One region of the Marinomonas sp. CT5 genome, then DNA from elsewhere that is predicted to be linked to it. Evidence: predicted binding sites of a transcription regulator. Region 1 holds the regulator's gene; each other region holds the start of a gene.
The links. The regulator sigma-54, encoded in region 1, starts transcription at its own class of promoters, with help from an activator protein. The targets are predictions, from matches to a motif close to TGGCACNNNNNTTGCTNT.

Region 2: the regulator sigma-54 is predicted to act here: its motif matches at 1,475-1,492, upstream of glnA (glutamate--ammonia ligase).
Region 3: the regulator sigma-54 is predicted to act here: its motif matches at 1,448-1,465, upstream of C0J08_RS02185 (benzaldehyde dehydrogenase).

The regions. Positions count from the first base shown of each region.
Region 1 covers NZ_CP025572.1:2,554,872-2,558,142, reverse strand. The annotation lists gene ptsN (PTS IIA-like nitrogen regulatory protein PtsN) at 1-410, opposite strand, end outside; gene C0J08_RS12010 (RNA polymerase factor sigma-54) at 428-1,906, opposite strand; gene lptB (LPS export ABC transporter ATP-binding protein) at 1,982-2,707, opposite strand; gene lptA (lipopolysaccharide transport periplasmic protein LptA) at 2,708-3,229, opposite strand; gene lptC (LPS export ABC transporter periplasmic protein LptC) at 3,213-3,271, opposite strand, start outside.
Region 2 covers NZ_CP025572.1:632,049-635,319, forward strand. The annotation lists gene glnA (glutamate--ammonia ligase) at 1-1,393, opposite strand, end outside; gene thiI (tRNA uracil 4-sulfurtransferase ThiI) at 1,723-3,174, shown strand.
Region 3 covers NZ_CP025572.1:459,708-462,978, forward strand. The annotation lists gene C0J08_RS02180 (sigma-54-dependent Fis family transcriptional regulator) at 1-1,245, opposite strand, end outside; gene C0J08_RS02185 (benzaldehyde dehydrogenase) at 1,569-3,029, shown strand; gene C0J08_RS02190 (LysR family transcriptional regulator) at 3,093-3,271, opposite strand, start outside.

The DNA.
Region 1 (3,271 bases):
GTTTGTGCTGTACGTAACTTGTCCAACGATTCAGCGGATTGAGCAAGTTCTGCTATTTTCGCTAACGTTGAAAGATGTTGGTCACATTCGTTGGGTGGAACGATAAGTGCGAATATGAGATCAACTGCTCTTTTATCAATCGAATCAAAGTCAATGGGGGTTTGTAAAGACATAACAACAATGGCTGTGTGGTTTGCTGTTTCAAGGCGGCAATGGGGGATGGCTATGCCATTGCCTATTCCCGTACTGCCAAGCTTTTCCCTCCCCAGAAGGGCATCATAAACGTCTTCGTTATTGCAGTGTAGGCGATTTGATGCAACATCAGCGATATTTTCTAAAACACGTTTTTTGCTAATAATGTCTTGCTTTGCAAGTACGAGTTCAGCTTTTAGTAATGATTTCAAGGACATGATAAAATGCTTTCCGTTTAGATCAGTCGTTTTCGTTCATTGGAAGGAGGGATGTTCATCGCCTCTCGATATTTTGCAACTGTGCGTCTAGCGACCTGTATGCCTTGATCTGCAAGGATGGCGGCTAGCTTATTATCACTTAATGGCTTTTTAGCTGGCTCATCAGCAACAAGTTTTTTAATCATAGCTCGTATAGCGGTAGAAGAGCATTCTCCACCTGAAGCCGTGTTGACGTGACTGGAGAAAAAGTACTTCAGTTCAAAAATACCTTTTGGGGTATGCATGTATTTCTGTGTTGTAACCCTTGATATGGTCGATTCATGCATGCCCACTTCTTCCGCAACATCATGAAGTACCATGGGTTTCATAGCTTCTTCACCTAATTCAAAAAAATCGATTTGACGACTTACAATACAACTGGCTACTTTGAGCAATGTTTCGTTACGACTCTGTAGGCTCTTCATAAACCATTTCGCCTCTTGAAGAGAGGTCTTGATGTATGTTGCATCTTCTGACGATGTGGTGGAACTTGCCATAGCCGAATAGGTTTCATTGATTTTTATCGGAGGAAGGGCATCATTATTGAGTTCAACTTGCCATACATCATTACGCTTTTTCACAGAGACATCAGGAATAACATAGTCTGTATCATCGGCATCAATAACTGAACCTGGGCGCGGGTTAAGTTGCTGTATTAAATTAATAACTTCTTTTAACGCTTCGTCTTTTAGTTTTGTTTTGCGCGTTAATTGAGCAAAATCACGATTACCTAAAAGAGGTAAATAATGATCAATCAGGTTGTAAGTGCTTTTATATAAAGGGTGGTTTTGGAATGCTTCGAGTTGCACAAGCAAGCAATCGCGTAAGTCAATTGAGCAAACACCAACAGGATCAAAACGCTGCAGTCTATGTTGGACGGCGATCACTTCTTCTAGGTCTAAGTCTTCAAGTTCGGTGCTAAGAGACTCACAAATATCTTCGGGCGAAATGCTTAAATAACCATCGGGCTGAACACATTCGATAATGGCGTAAGCGATTTCTATATCTCGATCCGAAATGTGTGTCAGATTTAGTTGCCAGATTAAGTGGTCTTGTATGCTTTCTGCTGGTGCATTACGGCTTTCAAAGTCGCTTTCACCCTCAAAACTATTATGGTCACTAACAGCGGCAGAGCTTTGGTAAGTATCGTCCCAATGACTATCAATGGATAATTCTTCAGGGATACTTTCAGTCCACTCAGATTCAATGCGTGGTTCTTCGCTGTTGTCGGCTGAAGTATTGTTATCCGCTGCGGCGCTTTTAGATTCAATGCTGGGTGTGACGTCGACATGAAGTTGTTCATCTTCATCGAGCTCTAAAAGAGGGTTTGATTCAAGAAATTCATGGATTTCTTGTTTTAAATCCAACGTTGAAAGTTGCAGCAAGCGGATAGCCTGTTGCAACTGCGGCGTCATAGTCAGCTGTTGGCCGAGCTTTAATTGTAAAGACTGCTTCATAGAGCAACTCTTTCTATTTGAATGAATTGGAATGAGTTATGCATACTACTCCCTTTCTACTGCAATGATAAGGGGTTACAAACGGAAGTCGTCACCTAAATAGACCTTTTTTACCTGCTCATTGTTGATGACGGTGTTGGCGTCGCCTGATGCAATGATGTACCCATTACCTACAATGTAGGCTTTGTCGCAGATGTCTAATGTTTCTCTTACATTGTGATCGGTGATAAGGACACCGATACCACTTTCTTGCAGATGCTTTATGATTAGCTTGATATCACCCACTGAAATAGGGTCAACACCAGCAAAAGGTTCATCTAGAAGGATGAACTTTGGGTTCATGGCTACAGCGCGAGCAATTTCAACCCGACGTCTTTCGCCACCAGATAATGCCATACCTAAGTTAGTTCGAATATGAGTTATATGGAACTCTTCTAAAAGCTCTTCTAATCTCTCTAGTTTCTGTGCTTTTGACAGCTTTTTGCGAGTCTCTAAAATCGCTAAAATATTATCTTCGACGGACATTTTCCTAAAAATAGAGGCTTCTTGAGGTAAATACCCAATTCCCTTTTGAGCTCTTGTGTGCATGGCATCATTAGTTACATCTAGTCCATCAATAAATATACCGCCAGCGTCGTTGGTTACCATGCCTACGATCATATAAAAGCAAGTGGTTTTGCCTGCTCCATTGGGCCCCAGTAGGCCAACAGCTTGCCCTGACTCTACAGCAATGGATACGTCTTTTACGACTTGGCGCTTCTTGTAGCTTTTGGCTAAGTGTTTTGCTTCGAGTGTTGCCATTTATTTCTTGGCCTCAGGTGCTGAGTTAGACGTTTGTGGCTGGAGTGTCATTTTTACTCGACCAGAATCTTTTTTCTCTGCGGTAAAGGTGCCGTCTTGAATCATATAAAGAATATAATCGGCAGAAATTGAATTCTGCATTCTAGTAAGGTTGCCGTTGCCAAAAATTTCTAGCTTAGATTCGGTCGTAGAATAGTTGATGCTATCTCCTTTACTGATGACAAAGTTGCCACTCCAGTCAATTTGTTGACTGAATTTTGCTGGTTTACCTGTTGCTTTGATACTGCTGAACTTTTTAGTTTGAGTGTCTGTTGTGATTTTTAAATAGTCGGCATGAATTTCAATTGACCCTTGTTTAACAAAAACATTGCCTTTGTATATCGCCTCACCGGAGTTTTGGTCAAACATGGCTTCGTCTGCTTGTACTTCAAGTGGTTTGTTGATGTCATCAGGTAATGCATAAGTGTATTGGGCAAATAAAACTGAGGTAATTAATACACTTAAGTTAATGAATTGTTTCATATTTTCCTCGTACCGACCCTGTCATTAGGACTTCTTCTGAGT
Region 2 (3,271 bases), 1.9 Mb from region 1:
AAAGTTCGAACTCAAGAGGATGAGTTGTCATAGATATACGTTGAGCTTCGCCAGACTTAAGGTCGATGTAAGCATCAATCATGTCATCAGAGAATACGCCACCTTGAGTCAAGAATGCACGGTCTTCATCTAGAGACTTAAGCGCTTCTTCTAGGCTGCTAGCAACTTGTGGAATAGCCAACGCTTCTTCCGCTGGTAGGTCGTACAAGTCTTTATCTGCTGCATCGCCAGGGTGAATCTTGTTTTTGATTCCGTCGATACCGGCCATTAGCATTGCTGCAAATGCTAGGTATGGGTTAGCGGTTGGATCAGGGAAACGAGCTTCAATACGTTTGCCTTTAGGGCTTGCAACGTATGGGATACGGATAGAAGCTGAGCGGTTACGTGCAGAGTATGCAAGCATAACTGGCGCTTCGAAGCCAGGAACAAGACGCTTGTAAGAGTTTGTTGAAGCGTTAGTGAAAGCGTTCAATGCTTTAGCGTGCTTGATGATACCGCCGATGTAGTAAAGAGCCGTTTCAGATAGACCAGCATATTGGTCACCTGCGAATTGGTTAACGCCATCTTTCCAGAAAGATTGGTGAACGTGCATACCTGAACCATTATCGCCAACAATTGGCTTAGGCATGAAAGTCGCCGTTTTACCGTATGCATGAGCAACATTGTGTACGCAGTACTTAAGGATTTGAACTTCGTCTGCTTTTTTAACCATTGTGTTGAACTTAACACCAATTTCGTTTTGACCTGCCGTCGCAACTTCGTGGTGATGAACTTCAACAACCAGGCCCATAGTTTCCATTGCGCCACACATTGCAGCACGAAGGTCATGGTGAGAATCAACTGGTGGTACTGGGAAGTAGCCGCCTTTAACGAAAGGACGGTGGCCCATGTTACCGCCTTCAAATTTTTTGTTTGAAGACCAAGCCGCTTCTTCAGAGTTGATTTCAACAGAGCTGCCAGACATGTCTGTTTTCCATTTTACGTCATCAAAGATGAAGAATTCTGGCTCTGGACCAAAGAAAGCTGTGTCACCAAGGCCAGTAGATTTTAGGAATTCTTCAGCACGAAGGGCAACAGAACGTGGGTCACGGTCATAGCCTTGCATAGTAGAAGGCTCGATGATGTTACAACGAACAATAACCGTTGGTTCTTCAGTGAAAGGGTCAATGATTGCAGTGTCATCCTGCGGCATCATGATCATGTCAGATTCGTTAATGCCCTTCCAGCCAGCGATGGAAGAGCCATCAAACATCTGACCGTTTTCAAAAAACTCTTCATCTACCGTAATAGCTGGAATAGATACGTGTTGTTCTTTACCTTTAAAGTCGGTAAAGCGAAGGTCAACCCACTTCGCGTCATGCTCAGCAATCAAGGCAAGGGTCTTGTTTGACATAGTTGTTCTCCAGTCGTAGTGAAAGCGAAATTACTTTTCGGTTATAGAGTGCTTTAATCCAAAGCGCCATTTGCCAAATACAAAGCATAACTTGTGCCAGAATTTTGTGCGACAATAAAAAGTCTTTAAAAGCAATAGGATAGAATTATTTGGCTAAAAAACGCACTGAATAAAAGCTAAAACATCCTATCTATAAAACAATATTGCACATAAATAGTGCAATAAATGGCGTATGTGTTTTGTTTTGGTGCGAATTTAGTGTTTTCGCATCGATTGTCTTTTCTTTATACTATGCGCCTTTAAAATATCCGGTATAAATTGCGCCCCCTATGAAATTCATTGTTAAATTTTTTGCAGAAATCACCATTAAAAGTCGTCCTGTTCGGAAAGCTTTTATTAAGCAGCTTCGACATAATGTTAAATTGGTTCTTAAAAAGTATGATGCGGATGTTGTCGTATCTGGTAACTGGGATTTCATTGAAGTTTTTTCTGATAAAGATGAGTTGCGTGAAGAGTTTACTGAGGCGCTATCGAATATGGCTGGTATCGCGCATTTTCAATTCGTACGTGAATTTCCGTTTGTGGATCTCGATAACATTGTTGAAGAGGCCATTGTTTCTTATGGTGATGTTTTAAAAGACGCTGTGTTCGCTGTCAGGGTGAAGCGAGTCGGTGATCATGACTTTACTTCCGTTGACGCCGAACGTCATATCGGTGGTCGTTTAAAAGCCCGCTGTGGCGCTTTAGCTGTTCGCTTGAAAAATCCTGAGGTATTAGTTCCGATTGATATTAGAGATAATCGAGTGTGGATGATTGAGCAGCGTATAGAGGGGCTAGGTGGCTATCCAATTGGTTCACAAGACTCAGTGTTGTCTTTGATGTCTGGTGGCTACGACTCTACCGTCAGTTCTTTTTTGACGATGAGCCGTGGATTAAAAACACACTTTTGTTTTTTTAACCTTGGTGGCGATGCTCATGAAATTGGCGTCAAGCAAGTTTCGAATTTTCTTTGGGAAAAATACGGCTCTCAAATCAATGTGAAATTCATTACTGTGCCTTTTGAGGCTGTGGTGGGGGAGATTTTAACCAAAGTCGATAATGCTGAGATGGGCGTCATTTTAAAACGCATGATGTTACGTGCGGCTTCTCAAGTAATGTCTGAAGTTGGCGCTAAAGCTTTAGTTACTGGCGAAAGTGTGGCGCAGGTTTCTAGTCAAACCTTGATGAATTTGAAAGTTATTGATCAAGTGACAGAAGAGCTTGTGCTTCGCCCTCTGATTACCACGAATAAACAAGTCATTATAGATAAGGCAATTGAAATTGGTACGGCGCCTTTCGCGGCCAGTATGCCTGAGTTCTGTGGTGTTATTTCTGTTAAACCGACAACACGAGCCAAAATGCATCGTGTCGAAAAGCAAGAGTCTAACTTTGACTTTGCTGTATTAGATAAAGCCATAGAAAGTGCTCAAGTTATGTCTATTCAAAATGTCATGGACGATGTAGCGAAACAGTATCAAGGAGAAGTGCCCGTTGTGCGTATGCCTGTTGGCGATGAAGTCATTATCGATATTCGCCACCCAGACGAGGCAAGTCATCGCCCGTTAAAGGTGAGTGGTCGTCCAGTCAAAGTGATTCCTTTTTTTGCACTCGATACTAATTGGTCTGAGTTAGACCCTAATACGACTCATCTACTTTATTGTGGTAAAGGGGTAATGAGTCGCATGCATGCTTCTTACCTACTAGGGAAAGGGTATAGCAATGTAGGAGTTTATTTACCTTAACGAAGACAATAGGGCAGTAGCATTTTTGTAGTATTGAAGTGCTACTGTCTTTATTTAAGTCGCTTTATGGCCTTGTTTGACATATTTTTGTGGACTT
Region 3 (3,271 bases), 2.1 Mb from region 1:
ACGAAAGAATAAATCTTCACGAAATTCGCCTTTTGCAACGGCTTCTCTCAGGTCGACATTGGTCGCCGCGACGACTCTTACATTGACTTTGATGGCTGACGTGCCACCGACTCGCTCCACTTCTTTTTCCTGTAAGACGCGCAATAATTTACTTTGTCCTGCAAGACTGAGAGTGCCAATTTCATCTAAGAAGAGGGTGCCACCGTTGGCTCTTTCAAAACGGCCAGGGCGACTGCTGGTTGCACCAGTGTAGGCGCCTTTTTCGACTCCGAAGAGTTCACTTTCCATCAAATTTTCTGGAATAGCCGCGCAATTAAAAGCAACAAAAGGCCCTGTTTGTCGGCTAAATTTATGCAGCATACTGGCAAACAGCTCTTTACCCACACCTGATTCTCCACTGAATAAGACAGTCGCATTGGTCGGGGCGACTTTTTGCAGGGAATGAGTGGCCGCGGTGAAAGCGGCAGAAACGCCAATCATTTTGAGTGGGTCGTCTAGTGGCACAGGCTCCATAGTATCAAGCTGAAGGTTTGATTTGGATTGGCTGTCGGTATCGTTACTGGTGACATTAAGAAAACGAATATCGTCTTCGATATCGTCCCAAAGTTCTGCCGATTTACCTATAACTCGGCAGATAGCGTGTCCCATGGATTGGCATTCTACTTCCCGGAAAATAACCAAAGAGCCCACAAGGCCAGAAACATAGCCAATGGCATAGCCTAATTCCATCCAGCAAGCTGGGGAGCTGCCAATACCGTATGCTGCAATGTGCTCCTCATCTTCACTGCTGTGATGCCACAGGAATTCGCCATCGTAGAGGCCTTTTTCGGTATCAAATTCAAAATGCACGGTTTCTACTTTGACCACGCCTTCGAGTCCGTGAAGGTGAGTGCCTGCGGTAAAAATGGACGCCGGATCTGAATTCGACCAGCGTTTTTGAATCAGCTCCGCGTCTCTTAGTCCAGATAAATAGCCTGTTCTGGTCAGAATGTCGCGAGATTTATCTAGGCCAAGGGAATCAATTAATTCCCGGCGTAATAAACCAAATGACGAGCTGTGAATCAGCAGCATGCGTTGATCATCTAGCCAGATACGACCATCACCTGGTGAGAAAAAAAGGCACTCGGTGAGTTCTTCTACCGTTGGAGCATGTTGTTCATCAAGCTCTCGTGAATTGCCTTTAAGTAAGATCTTTTCGCTGTTTTTGGCTAAGTCCGCCAAAGAAATTCGGTGAGCATTTGTCATTATTATTTTTCCTCTTTCATCCTCTTGATGAAATGATTAACTGCTTTTTCTTAGTGTGAAATGTATTTGACGATATCGTCAAGTGTGTTGTGTGGTTTTTATACTAAGCTTTATTGGAGTTTGGTCGGTGCGATATTAAAAAGTCTTTTTCATCAATGAGTTATGGTTTTAATGCCGCATGATATGGCGTGACGTATGGTTTCGGCATAGCTATTGCTCTACTGATTAAAGCGTTTTAATAAAACCAAAACACTGATCTTTCACCGACTTGGCTTGTCCGTGTAGGAATTCAGTGATGAATAAAAATAAATAGGAGAACACACATGACAACTTCCGTTCTGGAATCTAAAAAATGGTCAGGTAAATTTTTTAATGGTGACTGGGTGACGGCGTCAAACTCACAAGACGTTTTGGAACCTGCCACTGGAAAAGTGTTGAGCCAAGTGGGTATCGCGACGGCAGACGAAGTCTATTCCGCTTGCCAGAAAGCACAGCAAGCTCAGCAAGAATGGTTAAAAGTGCCACCAAGAGAAAAGGCTGCCCTGTTCCATAAAGCGGCGAATTTTATCCAAGAACACTTTGATGAGCTGGCTTTGTATATTGCCCGCGAAACGGGCGGGATTATTCCAAAAGGTCAGCACGAAGTGAAAGAGGCCATCTTGATTTTGCAATTGGCGGCCAACATGACATTGGAACCAAATGGTCTCACCTTGCCATCTGTCCCAGAAAGAATGTCCTACGCAACGCGCAAAGCCATCGGGGTGGTGGGTGTGATCTCCCCATTTAATTTCCCAATGATTTTATCTATTCGTTCAATTGCTCCCGCTTTAGCAACCGGTAATGCGGTGGTGACTAAGCCAGACCCTCAAACGCCAGTTACGGGTGGCTTTATTCTTGCTCTTGCCTTGGAAGCGGCTGGCTTACCAAAAGGTGTGTTTCAAGTGCTGCCAGGGGCTGTGGAAGCCGGTGAAGCGCTTTGTTCTGCACCAGAAATTGGTATGGTGGCGTTCACTGGATCGACGGCGGCTGGTCGCAAAGTGGGCGAGGCTTGTGGTCGCAATTTGAAGAAGGTTTCTCTTGAGTTAGGTGGTAAAAGTTCTTTGATTATCTTAGAGGACGCCGACTTGGATGTGGCCGCCAGCAATATCGCTTGGGGGGCGTATTTCCACCAAGGGCAAATTTGTATGGCATCAGGGCGTATCTTGGTACAAGAAAGTATTGCAGAAGCGTTAACCGCGAAAATCGTTGAGAAAGCCAAACATTTGCCAGTGGGTGATCCAGCTTCTGGGCAAGTGGCGATAGGGCCTTTAATCAATCAGCGTCAGCTTGAAAAAGTGCATGCCATTGTGCAAGACACAGTGGCAGCAGGCGCTAAATTAGAAGCGGGCGGCACCCATGACGGACCTTTCTATGCGCCAACCGTGCTGAGTAATGTGACGCCAGGAATGCGTTCTTTTGATGAAGAGATCTTTGGGCCTGTGGTCAATATTGTGACCTTCAACAAAGATGAAGATGCCATCGCAATGGCCAATAATACGCAATATGGTTTAGCCGGTGCGGTGATCTCGAATGATTTTGCTCGTGCGCAAAATATCGGCGCTCAGTTGCATGTGGGCTTGCTGCACATCAATGATCAAACCGTGAATGATGAATGTATCAATCCATTTGGTGGTTGCGGTGCGTCTGGTAATGGCAGCGCGGTGTGTGGCCCAGCGGATTGGGATCTTTATACTCATTGGCAATGGGTGACCGTGAAACAATCGGCAACGCCTTATCCTTTTTAAGTGTTTTGATTGTTAGGTGGATTACAGTATTGAAAGCTCCATTTCTCTTGTTATGGGGCTTTTTTATTGCTGATTTTGCTTGTTGGCAATGGCGGTTCTGAGCTCTTCAATAAACCTATTGATGAGTTCGGACTGTCTGTCTTTATGCAGTGTAATACCAATGGTGCACTCTGGATTAGGCAGTGAAATGGGGACTTGTTTTAGGCGTGGGTTGAGTTGCTTGATGTTCCACTCATCGTAGA